4 regions of the Enterobacter sp. 6722112 genome follow, and region 4 is predicted to be linked to each of the others. Evidence: predicted binding sites of a transcription regulator. Region 4 holds the regulator's gene; each other region holds the start of a gene.

Region 1 (4,214 bases), 1.4 Mb from region 4:
GAAACCAGTTCGAGCTGAACTATCTGCGTAAGCTGCTGCAAATCACCAAAGGCAACGTGACCCACGCGGCGCGCATGGCCGGGCGTAACCGTACCGAGTTTTATAAATTGCTCTCACGTCACGAGCTGGAAGCGAACGATTTTAAAGAGTAATACCGCAAAATTCGCCTGAATATGATACTGTGAGCAACCGATTACGAGGCTGCTTACTGGCAAGAGTTTAAGGACCCACCATGAAAAAGATTGATGCGATTATTAAACCTTTCAAACTGGATGATGTACGTGAAGCGCTGGCAGAAGTAGGCATCACCGGGATGACCGTAACTGAAGTGAAAGGTTTTGGTCGTCAGAAGGGCCACACCGAGCTATACCGTGGCGCAGAGTACATGGTGGACTTTCTGCCGAAAGTGAAAATCGAGATCGTGGTGAGCGATGATATCGTCGATACCTGTGTGGATACCATCATCCGCACGGCGCAGACCGGTAAAATTGGCGACGGGAAAATCTTCGTCTTTGACGTGGCGCGCGTGATCCGTATCCGTACCGGCGAAGAAGACGACGCGGCGATTTAACATTCTTGCCGGGTGGCGCTGCGCGTACCCGGCCTACAAAACCCTTCGTAGGCCCGTGCAAGCGCAGCGCCGCCGGGCGATTACAGCACTTTATGCGGGCCGAAACATTCGTAATGAATGTTGTCTTTATTCACGCCCAGGTCTACCAGCTGCTTCGCGGCATACTGCATAAACGCTACTGGCCCACAAACGTAGAACTGCATCCCCGGTGCGCTGAACGCCCCTTCATGCTGCCCTAAATTCATCAGGCCTTCGCTGTCGAAACGAGCCGCTGCGCGGTCTGCCTCCGTCGGCAGGCGATACCAGGTATGCGCGGTGAAACGCGGCAGGGTCGCTCCGAGCGCTTTGACTTCATCCGCAAAGGCGTGCACATCACCGTTCTCCGCCGCGTGGAACCAGTTAACCTGCGCGCTGTGGTTTGCTTTCGCCAGCGTATCCAGCATCGCCAGCATTGGCGTCTGACCTACGCCTGCGGAGATCAACGTCACCGGGGTATTCGTTTCAACGGCCATAAAGAAATCGCCCGCCGGTGCCGCCAGATGGACCACGTCGCCCACGCTGGCTTCGTTATGCAGCCAGTTGGATACCTGACCGCCTTCCTCACGTTTAACCGCAATGCGATAGCCTTTGCCGTCTGGCTTGCGGGTCAGGGAGTACTGGCGAATCTCCTGGTGCGGGAAGCCTTCAGGCTTCAGCCAGACGCCCAGATACTGGCCCGGCTGGTAATCGGCAACCGGCTGACCGTCCACTGGCTCAAACTCAAAGCTGGTGATCAGTGCGCTGCGCGGGGTTTTCTCGACGATGCGGAAGGCGCGCGTGCCTTCCCAGCCGCCATTCTTGCTGGCGTTTTCGCTGTAGATCTGCGCTTCACGGTTGATGAATACGTTTGCCAGTACGCCATAGGCCTTACCCCAGGCATCCAGTACTTCCTGGCCCGGGCTGAACATTTCGTCCAGGGTTGCCAGCAGGTGACTGCCGACGATGTTGTACTGCTCAGGTTTGATCTGGAAGCTGGTGTGCTTCTGGGCGATTTTTTCCACCGCAGGCAGCAGAGCCGGCAGGTTTTCGATGTTGCTGGCATAGGCGGCAATAGCGTTAAACAGCGCTTCGCGCTGATCGCCGTTACGCTGGTTGCTCATGTTGAAAATCTCTTTGAGCTCCGGGTTATGCGCGAACATGCGATCGTAGAAATGGGCGGTCAGTTTAGGACCCGTTTCAACCAGCAGGGGGATTGTGGCTTTCACGGTAGCGATGGTTTGGGCGTCGAGCATAGCAGCTTCCTTCTGATGTTACTTTAATGATGTATTTTAGATGCATCTTATAAAAATACCCCTGCAATGTAAATGGTTCTTTGCATCGTGAAAAATATGCATCACAAAGCTGAAAAGAAATCCGTTGAAAATGGCGAGAGCTTTATTGCTCAAACCCTTGCGTGGCGTGGAGGTAAACGTTTGCGTAAAATCGTTTGTCAAGACCTGTTATCGCAGAACTATTCAGTTATACTGTTGCCCGTCGTCCAACAGGACTGCCTTTTCAGGCCAAAAATTTACTTGTTAGCTGAGTCAGGAGATGCGGATGTTAAAGCGTGAAATGAACATTGCCGATTATGATGCCGAACTGTGGCAGGCTATGGAGCAGGAAAAAGTACGTCAGGAAGAGCACATCGAACTGATCGCCTCCGAAAACTACACCAGCCCGCGCGTAATGCAGGCGCAGGGTTCTCAGCTGACCAACAAATATGCTGAAGGTTATCCGGGCAAGCGCTACTACGGCGGTTGCGAATACGTTGATATCGTTGAGCAGCTGGCGATTGACCGTGCGAAAGAACTCTTTGGCGCTGACTACGCGAACGTCCAGCCGCACTCTGGCTCTCAGGCTAACTTCGCTGTTTACACCGCGCTGTTGCAGCCGGGCGATACCGTTCTGGGTATGAACCTGGCGCAGGGCGGCCACCTGACTCACGGCTCCCCGGTTAACTTCTCTGGCAAACTGTACAACATCATCCCTTACGGTATTGATGAGTCCGGTAAAATTGACTACGAAGACATGGCGAAGCAGGCCAAAGAGCACAAGCCGAAGATGATCATCGGTGGCTTCTCTGCTTACTCCGGCATCGTTGACTGGGCAAAAATGCGTGAAATCGCTGACAGCATCGGTGCGTACCTGTTCGTCGACATGGCGCACGTTGCCGGTCTGATTGCGGCAGGCGTTTACCCGAACCCGGTTCCACATGCGCACGTTGTGACCACCACTACCCACAAAACCCTGGCGGGTCCACGCGGTGGTCTGATCCTGGCGAAAGGCGGTGACGAAGAGCAGTACAAAAAGCTGAACTCCGCCGTGTTCCCAAGCGCCCAGGGCGGCCCGCTGATGCACGTTATCGCCGCGAAAGCCGTCGCGCTGAAAGAAGCGATGGAGCCAGAGTTCAAGGTTTATCAGCAGCAGGTTGCTAAAAACGCCAAAGCGATGGTGGAAGTGTTCCTGAACCGTGGCTACAAAGTGGTCTCTGGCGGGACTGAAAACCACCTGTTCCTGCTGGACCTGGTTGATAAGAACCTGACCGGTAAAGAAGCTGACGCAGCCCTCGGTCGCGCCAACATTACCGTCAACAAAAACAGCGTGCCAAACGATCCGAAGAGCCCGTTCGTGACTTCCGGTATCCGTATCGGTTCTCCGGCCGTAACTCGCCGTGGCTTTAAAGAAGCGGAAGTGAAAGAGCTGGCGGGCTGGATGTGTGACGTTCTGGACAACATCAATGACGACGCGGTTATCGAGCGCGTTAAAGGTAAAGTTCTGGACATCTGCGCACGCTTCCCGGTGTACGCATAATTCTCTGCGTCGCAGAACTGAAAAAGGCCGCTCATGCGGCCTTTTTTTATGGGCTAACGTCGGTCGAGGGAGATGGCCCCCGGCCCGGTAATCGCCAGCAAAATAAAGCCGCCAGCGATACTCACATTTTTGTAGAAGTTAATCATATTTGGCAGAACAGCATCGCCCGTCATATCCCAGTAGTGGTGACCAATCACCGCCGTTCCCAGCGTATAGAAGACAAAGATCACCGCGAGGGGGCGGGTGAAAAAGCCCAGCACGATCAGAATCGCGGCGGGGACTTCCATCACCACCGCAACAATGGCGGCCAGCATGGGCATGGGGGCGCCGAGCGACGTCATATACTGAACGGTGCCGCTAAACCCCGTCAGCTTGGGATAACCGAAAATAATAAACAGGACCACAATAGCAATGCGGGCAATTAAAAGCAGGAAAGAACGAGAGGAGCCGAAATCGAAATAACGTAAGCTGTTCATGGCAAACGACCTCTTCAGGCGATGTTCTTTAAACGTAATACAATTTTGCCGCTCTCGCCATACGCCGACCGGCTGTCCATGATGTTAATTTATCGTTAATTTATAGCGCGCTAACGACTTGCTAAAATCAGGGATTAACGCCAGACTATCGCCTCCATTTCGGGAGGGATTCATGGTCTTGCATTCCACGCGCTGGCTGGCGCTCAGCTATTTCACCTATTTCTTTAGTTACGGTATTTTTTTGCCTTTCTGGAGCGTCTGGCTCAAGGGAATTGGTCTGACGCCTGAGACCATTGGCATCCTGCTGGGCGCGGGGCTGGTGGCACGTTTCCTGGGTA
Region 2 (4,214 bases), 1.2 Mb from region 4:
ATTCACTGATGCGTAATAACGTCGGCGGTATGGTGCTGTGTGCGGCTCGGGAAACGCCCCAGGCCTTTTTTGAGGGTCTGAAGCGGCGCAATATTCCGGCTATCATGGTTGTGCGCCCGCTGAACGATCCGGATTTTGATTTTGTCGGAACGGATAACTTCTTAGGCACGCAGATGGCGACGGAGCATCTGCTCAGAATGGGCCATCGGCATATTGCGTTCATTGGAGGGAGTCAGAATTCGGGCTCTCGGGCGCAGCGTATCGGGGGCTTTACCAGCAAGCTGCTGGAATACGGCGTGACGCCGAATCCTGCCTGGATCAGAACCTCACACGCCAGCCAAAGCGACGGCGCGCGCGTGGCAGAGGCGTTACTTCTCGAGCATCCACACATCAGTGCGGCAATTTGCTATCAGGATGTTGTGGCGCTGGGGGTGATGCAAAGCTTACGCAAGATGGGCCGTGAGCCGGGACGTGATTTTGCGCTGGTCGGTTTCGATGATATTACCGAAGCGGCTCTGGTGCAGCCCGCATTGACCACCGTATCGGTGGCGGCGAAAGAGATTGGTCGTAAGGCAGGGGAGTTACTTTACAGCCGCATACAGGGCAACGACGAACCCGCCAAACGAATCATTCTGCCGCCTGCGCTGGTGGTGCGGGAATCATGCGGTTTTCGCTGACGATCATGTCTTTCACTGATATCTCACCCTGTTTATCATTAAATTCTAATTATCGGCGTTTTCTGTGGCAGCCTGTGCAAAGGCTGGTTAATCTGAAAACGATTTACATCATTTTAACGTAAGAGAATAACTATGCATGATGCACAGATCCGCGTCGCCATTGCGGGCGCGGGTGGACGTATGGGCCGTCAGCTGATTCAGGCGGCACTACAGATGGATGGCGTGGCGCTTGGCGCGGCGCTGGAGCGTGAAGGTTCATCGCTTTTGGGAGCCGATGCAGGCGAGCTGGCAGGCGCAGGTCAGACGGGCGTTACCGTGCAGGGCAGCCTTGAGGCGGTGAAAGAAGACTTTGACGTGTTTATCGATTTTACCCGCCCTGAAGGCACGTTGGCTCACCTGGCGTTTTGCCGTCAGCACGGTAAAGGGATGGTGATTGGCACCACCGGTTTTGACGAGGCCGGTAAGCAAGCCATTCAGGATGCGTCCACTGAGATTGCGATTGTCTTTGCGGCAAACTTTAGCGTGGGGGTAAACGTCATGCTGAAATTGCTGGAGAAGGCGGCGAAGGTGATGGGCGACTATACCGACATTGAAATCGTCGAAGCGCACCATCGCCACAAAGTCGATGCTCCGTCAGGCACGGCGCTGGCGATGGGCGAAGCGATTGCGTGTGCAATGGATAAAGATTTGAAAGACATCGCGGTCTATTCTCGCGAAGGCCACACTGGCGAGCGCGTGCCTGGCACCATTGGGTTTGCCACCGTTCGCGCGGGTGATATCGTCGGTGAACATACCGCTATGTTCGCCGATATTGGCGAAAGGATCGAAATCACTCATAAAGCATCCAGCCGCATGACATTTGCAAACGGGGCGGTACGTTCGGCATTGTGGCTGAAAGGTAAGCGTAATGGTCTTTTTGACATGCGAGATGTCCTAGAACTCAACAATTTGTAAGCATTATTACCCTTCGTGATGTGGTTATTGCAGTCGTAATTACTTGATTGCATAGGGCAATATTTTATTGCCCTTTTATTTTGTCTATTTGTGGTGTTTATTGTGTCTAACTGATTTAAAGTAAGTGTTTTCTCGATAATTTCTGTTGCTGAACTGTAAATTTTGACCATTTGGTCCACTTTTTATTCCTGCAAGACGTTTCTTTCTATTAAACTGCATACGCAAGCGGTTTCCACAGTGATTTAGTTGATCTTTTTGCCGCTTAATCTGAGTTCAGACCGCCAGGCTTGCAAAAGAATATACAAAACTCCCGTTTTAAGTTGACTTTTACATGGCAAATCCCCAGAATGCCGCCGTTTGCCAAAAATCCGCTGGCAACACATTTGCATTGATCCATGACATGGTTATGAATTAATATGCAAATAAAGTGAGTGAATATTCTCTGGAGGGTGTTTTGATTAAGTCAGCGCTATTGGTTCTGGAAGACGGAACCCAGTTTATCGGTCGAGCCATAGGGGCAACGGGTTCGGCGGTTGGGGAAGTCGTTTTCAATACTTCAATGACCGGTTATCAAGAAATCCTCACTGATCCTTCCTATTCTCGCCAAATCGTTACTCTTACTTATCCTCATATCGGCAATGTCGGCACCAATGCGGCTGACGAAGAATCCTCTCAGGTACATGCGCAAGGCCTGGTCATTCGCGACCTGCCGCTGATTGCCAGCAACTTCCGCAACACCGAAGACCTCTCTTCTTACCTGAAGCGCCACAACATTGTGGCGATTGCCGATATCGATACCCGTAAGCTGACGCGTCTGCTGCGCGAGAAGGGTGCACAAAACGGTTGTATCATCGCAGGGGATAACCTCGATGCGACGCTGGCGCTGGAAAAAGCGAAAGCCTTCCCGGGACTGAACGGTATGGACCTGGCGAAAGAAGTGACCACCGCTGAAGCCTACAGCTGGACGCAGGGAAGCTGGACGCTGGAAGGCGACCTGCCGGAAGCGAAACCGGAAAGCGAGCTGCCGTTCCACGTGGTGGCCTACGATTTTGGCGCCAAGCGCAACATCCTGCGTATGCTGGTTGACCGTGGCTGCCGCCTGACGGTGGTTCCGGCGAAAACCTCTGCTGAAGATGTTCTGAAGATGAACCCGGACGGCATCTTCCTCTCTAACGGTCCTGGCGACCCGGCGCCGTGCGACTACGCTATCGACGCCATCAAGTCCTTCCTTGAAACCGACATCCCGGTATTCGGCATCTGTCTCGGCCATCAGCTGCTGGCGCTGGCGAGCGGAGCGAACACCGTCAAGATGAAGTTTGGCCACCACGGTGGTAACCACCCGGTGAAAGATATCGACAACAACACGGTGATGATCACCGCGCAGAACCACGGCTTCGCTGTGGATGAAGCGACGATGCCAGCTAACCTGCGCGTGACGCATAAGTCACTGTTCGATGGTACCTTGCAGGGTATCCATCGCACCGATAAGCCTGCGTTCAGCTTCCAGGGCCACCCTGAAGCCAGCCCGGGCCCACACGATGCCGCGCCGCTGTTCGATCACTTCATCGAACTTATCGAGCAATACCGTAAGACCGCTAAATAATCAGGAGCTGAGAAGACCATGCCAAAACGTACAGACATAAAAAGCATCCTGATCCTTGGCGCTGGCCCGATTGTCATCGGCCAGGCCTGCGAATTCGACTACTCCGGCGCGCAGGCGTGTAAAGCCCTGCGTGAAGAGGGTTACCGTGTCATCCTGGTAAACTCTAACCCGGCCACCATCATGACCGACCCGGAAATGGCGGATGCGACCTACATCGAGCCGATTCACTGGGAAGTGGTACGCAAAATTATCGAGAAAGAGCGTCCGGACGCGGTGCTGCCGACCATGGGCGGCCAGACGGCGCTGAACTGTGCGCTGGAGCTGGAGCGTCAGGGCGTGCTGGAAGAGTTCGGCGTGACCATGATCGGTGCGACCGCCGACGCGATTGATAAAGCAGAAGACCGTCGCCGCTTCGACGTGGCAATGAAAAAAATTGGCCTTGATACCGCACGTTCCGGTATCGCGCACAATATGGAAGAAGCGCTGGCCGTTGCGGCTGAAGTGGGTTATCCGTGCATTATCCGCCCTTCCTTCACCATGGGCGGCACCGGCGGCGGCATTGCCTACAACCGCGAAGAGTTTGAAGAGATTTGCGAGCGCGGCCTGGATCTCTCCCCAACCAAAGAGTTGCTGATTGATGAATCGCTGATTGGCTGGAAAGAGTACGAGATGGAAGTGGTGCGTGATAAAAATGACAACTGCATCATCGTCTGCTCCATCGAAAACTTCGACGCGATGGGGATCCACACCGGTGACTCCATCACCGTTGCGCCAGCTCAGACGCTGACCGACAAAGAGTACCAAATCATGCGTAACGCCTCGATGGCGGTACTGCGTGAAATCGGCGTGGAAACCGGCGGCTCTAACGTGCAGTTCTCGGTGAACCCGAAAACCGGCCGTCTGATTGTTATCGAAATGAACCCGCGTGTGTCCCGTTCCTCCGCGCTGGCCTCCAAAGCCACCGGCTTCCCGATTGCGAA
Region 3 (4,214 bases), 790 kb from region 4:
TGGCCGCCGCCATATCTTCTGACTTCAGGCGGTTCACCTCACGCGCCATGTCGAACAGCACGGAGTAGGCTTCCGGGGTGTTGAAGTCGTCGTTCATGACCTCAACGAAGCGGGCCTCGAACGCCTCACCGCCTGCGGCCGGAACAGATTTATCGGTGCCGCGCAAGGCGGTATACAGACGCTCCAGCGCAGCGCGCGCCTGCTTCAGGTTCTCTTCGCTGTAGTTCAGCTGGCTGCGATAGTGGCCAGACATCAGGAAGTAGCGCACGGTTTCCGCGTCGTAATACTTCAGCACGTCGCGCACGGTGAAGAAGTTACCCAGCGATTTCGACATCTTCTCGCGGTCAACCATCACCATCCCGGAGTGCATCCAGTAGTTCACGTACTCGCCGCCGTGTGCACAGGTGGACTGCGCGATTTCGTTTTCATGGTGCGGGAACATCAGATCCGAACCGCCGCCATGGATGTCGAAATGGTTGCCCAGCTGCTTGCAGTTCATCGCGGAACATTCAATGTGCCAGCCCGGACGCCCTTCGCCCCACGGGGATGGCCAGCTCGGTTCGCCCGCTTTGGACATCTTCCACAGCACGAAGTCCATCGGATTACGCTTCACGTCAACCACGTCCACGCGCGCACCGGCCTGGAGCTGGTCCAGATCCTGGCGGGAAAGCGCACCGTAGGTTGGGTCCGTCGGCACCGAGAACATCACGTCGCCGTTGTCCGCCACATAGGCGTGACCGCGCTCGATCAGCTTTTGGGTGATATCAATGATTTCATGGATATGGTGGGTCGCACGCGGCTCGCTGTCCGGGCGCAGAATATTTAAGGCATCAAAATCCTTGTGCATTTCGGCGATCATGCGATCCACCAGCGCAACAAAGCTTTCGCCATTTTCATTAGCACGTTTAATGATTTTGTCGTCGATGTCGGTGATGTTGCGCACGTACTTCAGGTTATAGCCCAGGAAGCGCAGGTAGCGAGACACCACGTCAAACGCGACAAAGGTACGGCCATGGCCGATATGACAGAGATCATAAACCGTAATACCACACACGTACATGCCGACTTCCCCGGCATGGATAGGTTTAAATTCCTCTTTTTGGCGCGTCATTGTATTAAAGATTTTTAACATCGAAGATTCCATGTAAACACGTGTGTGGATTGTTTGTTCCTTATAATACCCATAATTCGGAGTACGGTCAGCACACAATGCAAGGTGATCGTGTCCTGTGGTTATGCTATAACAAGCCCCTATATGTGACCCGAGCACGGGTCGACGCACCACAATAACGGAACAGGATGCAAAAATGGTTACTTTCCACACTAATCATGGCGATATCGTAATCAAAACCTTTGATGACAAAGCGCCTGAAACAGTTAAAAACTTCCTGGACTACTGCCGCGAAGGTTTCTACAACAACACCATTTTCCACCGTGTGATCAACGGCTTTATGATCCAGGGCGGCGGTTTCGAGCCTGGCATGCGCCAGAAAGAGACGAAAGAAGCGATCAAAAACGAAGCGAACAACGGCCTGAAAAACACCCGTGGTACGCTGGCAATGGCCCGTACTCAGGCGCCACACTCTGCGACCGCACAGTTCTTCATCAACGTAGCGGACAACGACTTCCTGAACTTCTCTGGCGAAAGTCTGCAAGGCTGGGGCTACTGCGTATTCGCAGAAGTGGTTGAAGGAATGGACGTGGTCGACAAGATCAAAGCCGTTTCTACTGGCCGCAGCGGTATGCACCAGGACGTTCCTAAAGAAGACGTTGTGATCACAAGCGTGACCGTCAGCGAGTAATTCGTGGCGACACTCTTTATTGCGGATCTGCATCTGCAAACAGAAGAACCGGCGATAACCGCCGGTTTTCTGCGTTTTTTACGCGGTGAAGCGAAAAGCGCCGACGCGCTGTACATTCTGGGCGACCTGTTTGAGTCCTGGATAGGCGACGACGATCCGAACCCGCTGCACCGTGAGATAGCTGCGGCCATTAAAGTGCTGGTGGATTCCGGCGTCCCCTGCTATTTCATTCACGGCAACCGTGATTTCCTGATCGGCCAGCGCTACGCCCGCGAGAGCGGTATGACGCTGCTGCCGGAAGAGCAGGTGCTCAACCTCTATGGCCGCAATATTCTGATCATGCACGGCGACACGCTCTGCACTGACGATACCGGCTACCTGGCGTTTCGCGCCAAAGTTCACACCCCGTGGATCCAGAAAGTGTTCCTCGCCCTGCCGCTGTTTATCCGCAACCGCATCGCCGCCAGAATGCGCGCGGGCAGCAAGGCCGCCAACAGCAGCAAATCGATGACCATCATGGACGTCAATCCGCAGGCGGTGGTGAAGGTGATGGAGAAGCATCGCGTTCAGTGGCTGATCCACGGCCATACCCATCGTCCCGATGTGCATTCCCTTATCGCCAACGGCGAGCCCGCCCATCGCGTGGTTTTAGGCGCCTGGCACAGCGAAGGATCGATGGTCAAAGTTACGCCGGAAGGTGTCGAACTGATCGCCTTCCCGTTTTAACGCCTCCCCGTCTTTTCGCTCATTTCCCGACCACGCAACCGTTTTCCTTGCCGGTATTACATGCTATTCTCTGTGCCCTCGAAAGCAGTGTGTTCCGCACCACAGGAGTTTTAAGACGCATGTCTTCCCGCAATAATCCGGCGCGTGTCGCCATCGTGATGGGGTCCAAAAGCGACTGGGCTACCATGCAGTTCGCCGCCGAAATCTTTGAAATCCTGAATGTTCCGCACCACGTCGAAGTGGTTTCCGCGCACCGTACGCCGGATAAACTGTTCAGCTTCGCCGAAAGCGCCGAAGAGAACGGTTACGAGGTGATCATTGCCGGTGCGGGCGGCGCAGCACATCTGCCGGGCATGATTGCCGCCAAAACGCTGGTGCCGGTACTGGGTGTTCCCGTGCAAAGCGCCGCGTTAAGCGGGGTGGATAGCCTTTACTCTATCGTCCAGATGCCGCGCGGTATTCCTGTCGGTACCCTGGCGATTGGTAAAGCAGGTGCGGCAAATGCCGCCCTGCTGGCCGCGCAGATCCTGGCGACGCATGATAAAGAGTTGCATCAGCGTCTGGCGGAGTGGCGTAAAGCCCAGACCGATGAGGTGCTGGATAACCCGGATCCGCGGGGTGCAGCATGAAGCAGGTTTGCGTTCTTGGTAATGGTCAGCTTGGCCGGATGCTGCGTCAGGCCGGTGAGCCGCTGGGTATTGCCGTCTGGCCCGTCGGGCTGGATGCCGAGCCGGAAGCCGTGCCGTTCCATCAGAGCGTGATCACCGCCGAAATTGAACGCTGGCCGGAAACCGCCCTGACCCGCGAGCTGGCGCGCCATAACGCCTTTGTGAACCGCGACGTCTTTCCGATCATTGCCGACCGTCTCACGCAAAAACAGCTTTTCGACAAGCTCGGCCTCGCGACCGCGCCGTGGCAGCTGCTTTCCGATAAGCGCGAGTGGGATGACGTCTTTGCGATGCTGGGAGACCTGGCGATTGTGAAGCGTCGCGTCGGCGGCTACGACGGCCGCGGGCAGTGGCGCCTGCGCGCGAACGACACCGCCGAGCTGCCGGACGACTGCTACGGCGAGTGCATTGTTGAGCAGGGCATTAACTTTAGCGGTGAAGTGTCGCTGGTTGGCGCGCGCGGGCATGACGGGCACACCGTTTTTTACCCGCTAACGCATAACCTGCATCAGGACGGGATTCTGCGCACCAGCGTCGCCTTCCCGCACGCCAATGCTGACCAGCAGGCGCAGGCGGAAGAGATGCTCTCTGCCATTATGCATGAGCTGGGCTATGTGGGCGTGATGGCGATGGAGTGTTTCGTCACGCCGTCGGGTCTGCTGATCAACGAACTTGCGCCGCGCGTGCACAACAGCGGCCACTGGACGCAAAACGGCGCCTCCATCAGCCAGTTCGAGCTGCACCTGCGCGCCATCACCGATCTGCCGCTGCCGCAGCCGGTGGTGACCAGCCCGTCGGTGATGATCAACCTGATCGGCACCGATCTGAACTACAACTGGCTGAAGCTGCCGCTGGTGCACCTGCACTGGTACGACAAAGAGGTGCGTCCGGGGCGTAAGGTCGGCCATCTGAACCTGAACGATACCGACACGGACCGTCTGAGCGCCACGCTGGAAGCGATTGTTCCCCTGCTGCCGCCAGAATATGCGAGCGGTATTGTCTGGGCGCAGTCAAAACT
Region 4 (4,214 bases):
CAGCGCAACCATCGCGACCACGCCCAGTCCGGCGGTTGCGAGGAAAGACATACGCCAGCCGATGGCTTCTCCCAGCCAGGTGGCAGCGGGAACGCCGCCGATATTAGCGATGGTGAGGCCCATGAACATAGTGGCTACCGCGCTGGCCTGCTTATGTTTTGGCACCACGCTGGCGGCAACAACCGAGCCCAGTCCGAAGAAGGCGCCATGGTTGAGGCTGGTCAGAATGCGCGAAAGCATCAGAGTGGTGTAATCGGGCGAAATTGCGGAAAGCACATTTCCGAGAGTGAAAATCGCCATCAGGAAAATCAGCGCATTGCGGCGAGCGCGGTGGGAAAGCAGCAGCGTCATCAGCGGCGCGCCCACCATCACGCCAATCGCGTAGGCGCTAATTAACATACCGGCCGCAGGAATTGAGACGTCCACACCCCGGGCGATAACAGGCAATAACCCCATAGGGGAGAATTCAGTGGTGCCAATCCCAAAGGCGCCAATCGCCAGGGCCAGCAGGGGAAAATTGATTTTCATGAAGAGACTCCGGATACCGTGCCATAACCCGGCACAGAACTAAGAAGTCAAAAGCATGACATCAATCACAAAAAATGAGAAGTTAACATTTTGGCAAAAGATTTTTGCCGGAGAGGTAACAATAGCGGCAAGAGAGGGAGAAGGTTCTCCCCCCTCCTGAATCAGTGCAGCGCAGCGGTTAAACCACCCGCAACAATCAGGGCAAGAACAACAATGGTGGTAAACAGCGAAAACTTCAGATCGGTACTCATCAATTTTTCTCCTTTTATTCACCCTACGAAAAGTGAGCTTGCTCATTTTTACACAGTTCAGGTCAAAAATCTTCCAGGATTTAAGCGGATATCCACTTTACCTCTTCCCCTTTTCATCAAGATAGGACAAAATTCCACGCTAAATTTATTAGCGTACCGGCCACTGACCCCCTCCTGACGTCCTGTGTCGTTTTCCCGGCGTGTCGCAACTCATGTTTGCGTGATAAGGGTGAGAGAAGGCAAACGTTTACCTTCAATTTTTTCAGGAGCTTAGGATATGGTCTGGAGTGACATTTAATGGCAACAATTAAAGACGTAGCAAAACGCGCAAACGTTTCCACTACAACCGTATCACATGTTATTAACAAAACGCGTTTCGTCGCTGAAGAGACGCGTAATGCCGTCTGGGCGGCAATCAAAGAACTGCACTACTCGCCAAGTGCCGTCGCCCGCAGCCTGAAGGTTAATCACACCAAATCGATTGGCCTGCTGGCCACCAGCAGTGAAGCGGCCTACTTTGCTGAAATCATCGAAGCCGTTGAAAAAAACTGCTTCCAGAAAGGCTATACCCTGATTCTGGGCAACGCGTGGAACAACATTGAAAAACAGCGCGCTTACCTGTCAATGATGGCGCAAAAGCGCGTCGACGGCCTGCTGGTTATGTGTTCTGAATACCCTGAGTCGGTCCTTTCCATGCTGGAAGAGTATCGCCACATTCCGATGGTGGTCATGGACTGGGGCGAAGCGCGCGCAGACTTCACCGACTCTGTTATTGATAACGCCTTTGAAGGCGGCTACATGGCGGGGCGTTATCTGGTAGAACGCGGTCATCGTGAAATTGGCGTGATCCCGGGACCGCTGGAGCGTAACACCGGGGCTGGCCGTCTGGCCGGTTTCATGAAAGCGATGGAAGAGGCGCTGATCACCGTGCCGGAAAACTGGATTGTTCAGGGCGACTTCGAGCCGGAGTCGGGCTATCGCGCCATGCAGCAGATCGTTTCCCAGCCGCATCGCCCTACCGCGGTGTTCTGCGGCGGCGACATCATGGCGATGGGCGCGCTCTGCGCGGCGGATGAACTCGGCCTGCGCGTCCCGCAGGATATCTCGGTGATCGGCTATGACAACGTGCGCAACGCCCGCTTCTTTACCCCGGCGCTGACCACCATTCACCAGCCGAAAGATTCGCTGGGTGAAACGGCCTTCAACATGCTGCTGGACAGGATCGTCAACAAGCGTGAACAGTCCCAGTCCATTGAAGTTCACCCGCGCCTGATTGAACGCCGTTCCGTTGCGGACGGTCCGTTCCGCGACTACCGTCGTTAATCTCATTACGGGGCCAGCTATGCTGGTTCCCGCAACCACTCCCGGTTCAGCGTTTCGCTGTCGCCCAGATAATCCAGCAGCCAGGCCATGGCGGGCGAGACGTCGTTTTGCTGCCACGTCAGACAGCACGCGGCATCCGGGAAGGGGTTTTCCAGCGTCAAGGCCACCCACTCTCCCGCGTCGATGCGCGGGCGCGCAAAATGCACCGGCACCATGCCAACGCACAGCCCCGCGCTCAGACAGGTGGCTGACGACTCCCAGTCCGGTGCGACCACGCGGCGCTGATTATCCAGCAGCCAGGTAATGCGCTTGGGCAGCGAGCGGGAGGTATCTTCCAGCACCAGCGAGGGCCAGTTGCGTAAGGTGTCATCGCTCAGCGGACCTTCCAGCGCCGCCAGCGGGTGATCGCGCGCGACCACGCAGGTCCAGCTCAGCATGCCCATGTCGCGAAACGCGTAGCGCCCCCCAACCGGGATCGCCTGGGTTGCACCAATCGCCATCTCCGCCCTGCCGTCCGCCAGCGCATCCCAGACGCCGTTGAACACTTCCTGCGAAACACGCAGTTCGACGTCGGAAAAATGACGATAGAAATCGACGATCATCTGCCGGGTCCGCTCCGGCTTAACGATGTTATCCACCGCGATAGCGAGATGCCCGCGCCAGCCGTTGGCGATCTGCTGGCACTGCTCACGGGTGATCTGCATTTTTTTGATAACAGACCGCCCTTCCTTCAAAAACCACGCTCCGGCAGGCGTGAGCTCCACGTCGCGATGGCGCCGCTCGAACAGCGGGACCGCCAGCCACGCTTCCAGCTGGCGCACCGTATAGCTGATAGCCGAGGGAACGCGATGCAGCTCCTGGGCGGCACCGGTAAAGCTGCCGTTACGCGCCACGGCATCAACCACTTCAAGGGAATAATCTGACCACATCTTTAGCCTGCAAATTTTTTGAACGCACCCGCCAAATATTAGCGTTTCACAAGCCGCTTTGCACTCCCTACACTCTGCGCCAACGTACACCTGCCTCCTCAGGAGAAAAAAGTGCAACCCAGGAAAGGATTTTTAGTCTGGCTCGGCGGCTTAAGCGTGCTGGGCTTTTTGGCGACCGATATGTATCTGCCCGCGTTCGCCGCGATGCAGGAAGATTTGCAAACCCCTGCCGCCGCCATCAGCGCCAGTTTAAGTTTGTTCCTCGCCGGCTTTGCTTTTGCGCAATTGCTGTGGGGGCCGCTCTCGGATCGTTTTGGCCGTAAGCCCGTCCTGTTGTTGGGGCTGGCGATTTTTGCCGTAGGCTGTCTGGGCATGCTGTGGGTCCGCGATGCCGCCTGGTTGCTGGCGCTGCGCTTTATTCAGGCGGTCGGTGTCTGCGCCGCAGCGGTGACCTGGCAGGCGCTGGTGACCGATTACTACCCCGCCTCGCGCACTAACCGCATATTCGCCACTATAATGCCGCTGGTCGGCCTGTCGCCGGCGCTTGCCCCGTTACTGGGCAGCTGGATCCTCGCGCATTTCGACTGGCAGGCTATTTTCGCCACGCTCTTTGCTATTACGCTGGTCCTGATGCTGCCTGCTTTCGGGCTTAAACCTGCGCATAAAAAAGAGACGCATCCGGACGCAAAGCCCATCACCTTTACCTCTTTACTGCGGTCGAAAGCCTATCGCGGTAACGTGCTGATTTATGCTGCCTGCTCTGCCAGCTTCTTTGCCTGGCTAACCGGTTCGCCGTTCATTCTGCATGACATGGGCTACAGCCCGGCGGCTATCGGCCTGAGTTATGTACCACAGACCATCGCCTTCCTGGTGGGTGGCTATGGCTGTCGCGCCGCGCTGCAAAAATGGGAAGGCCAACAGATGCTGCCCTGGCTGCTGGTGCTGTATGCGCTAAGCGTGATTGCGACCTGGGCTGTCGGCTTTATTCCCGGCGCCGGGCTTGCAGAAATTTTGATTCCGTTCTGCGTCATGGCGATCGCTAACGGGGCTATCTACCCTATCGTTGTAGCCCAGGCGTTGCGTCCATTCCCGCAGGCGACAGGCCGCGCTGCCGCGCTGCAAAATACCCTGCAACTTGGCCTGTGCTTCCTGGCAAGTCTCGTGGTCTCGGCGTTGATTGCAA

The links. The regulator PurR, encoded in region 4, represses purine synthesis genes. The targets are predictions, from matches to a motif close to CANGCAAACGTTTGCNTG.
Region 1: glyA (serine hydroxymethyltransferase) is a predicted target of PurR. The motif match lies at 2,012-2,029, and genes of this name have one in related genera.
Region 2: carA (glutamine-hydrolyzing carbamoyl-phosphate synthase small subunit) is a predicted target of PurR. The motif match lies at 1,850-1,867, and genes of this name have one in related genera.
Region 3: purE (5-(carboxyamino)imidazole ribonucleotide mutase) is a predicted target of PurR. The motif match lies at 2,560-2,577, and genes of this name have one in related genera.

What each region holds. Positions count from the first base shown of each region.
Region 1 covers NZ_JBZWGR010000007.1:3,112,507-3,116,720, reverse strand. Annotated here, with positions in the region: gene glrR (two-component system response regulator GlrR) at 1-152, shown strand, start outside; gene glnB (nitrogen regulatory protein P-II) at 233-571, shown strand; gene hmpA (NO-inducible flavohemoprotein) at 652-1,842, opposite strand; gene glyA (serine hydroxymethyltransferase) at 2,147-3,400, shown strand; gene AC4OVU_RS16260 (DoxX family protein) at 3,454-3,876, opposite strand; partial or broken gene AC4OVU_RS16255 (3-phenylpropionate MFS transporter) at 4,049-4,214, shown strand, end outside.
Region 2 covers NZ_JBZWGR010000007.1:503,984-508,197, forward strand. Annotated here, with positions in the region: gene AC4OVU_RS04020 (LacI family DNA-binding transcriptional regulator) at 1-677, shown strand, start outside; gene dapB (4-hydroxy-tetrahydrodipicolinate reductase) at 810-1,631, shown strand; gene carA (glutamine-hydrolyzing carbamoyl-phosphate synthase small subunit) at 2,086-3,234, shown strand; gene carB (carbamoyl-phosphate synthase large subunit) at 3,253-4,214, shown strand, end outside.
Region 3 covers NZ_JBZWGR010000007.1:920,881-925,094, reverse strand. Annotated here, with positions in the region: gene cysS (cysteine--tRNA ligase) at 1-1,132, opposite strand, end outside; gene ppiB (peptidylprolyl isomerase B) at 1,308-1,802, shown strand; gene lpxH (UDP-2,3-diacylglucosamine diphosphatase) at 1,806-2,528, shown strand; gene purE (5-(carboxyamino)imidazole ribonucleotide mutase) at 2,648-3,157, shown strand; gene purK (5-(carboxyamino)imidazole ribonucleotide synthase) at 3,154-4,214, shown strand, end outside.
Region 4 covers NZ_JBZWGR010000007.1:1,715,840-1,720,053, reverse strand. Annotated here, with positions in the region: gene AC4OVU_RS09780 (MFS transporter) at 1-528, opposite strand, end outside; gene cydH (cytochrome bd-I oxidase subunit CydH) at 690-779, opposite strand; gene purR (HTH-type transcriptional repressor PurR) at 1,077-2,102, shown strand; gene punR (DNA-binding transcriptional activator PunR) at 2,120-3,031, opposite strand; gene punC (purine nucleoside transporter PunC) at 3,143-4,214, shown strand, end outside.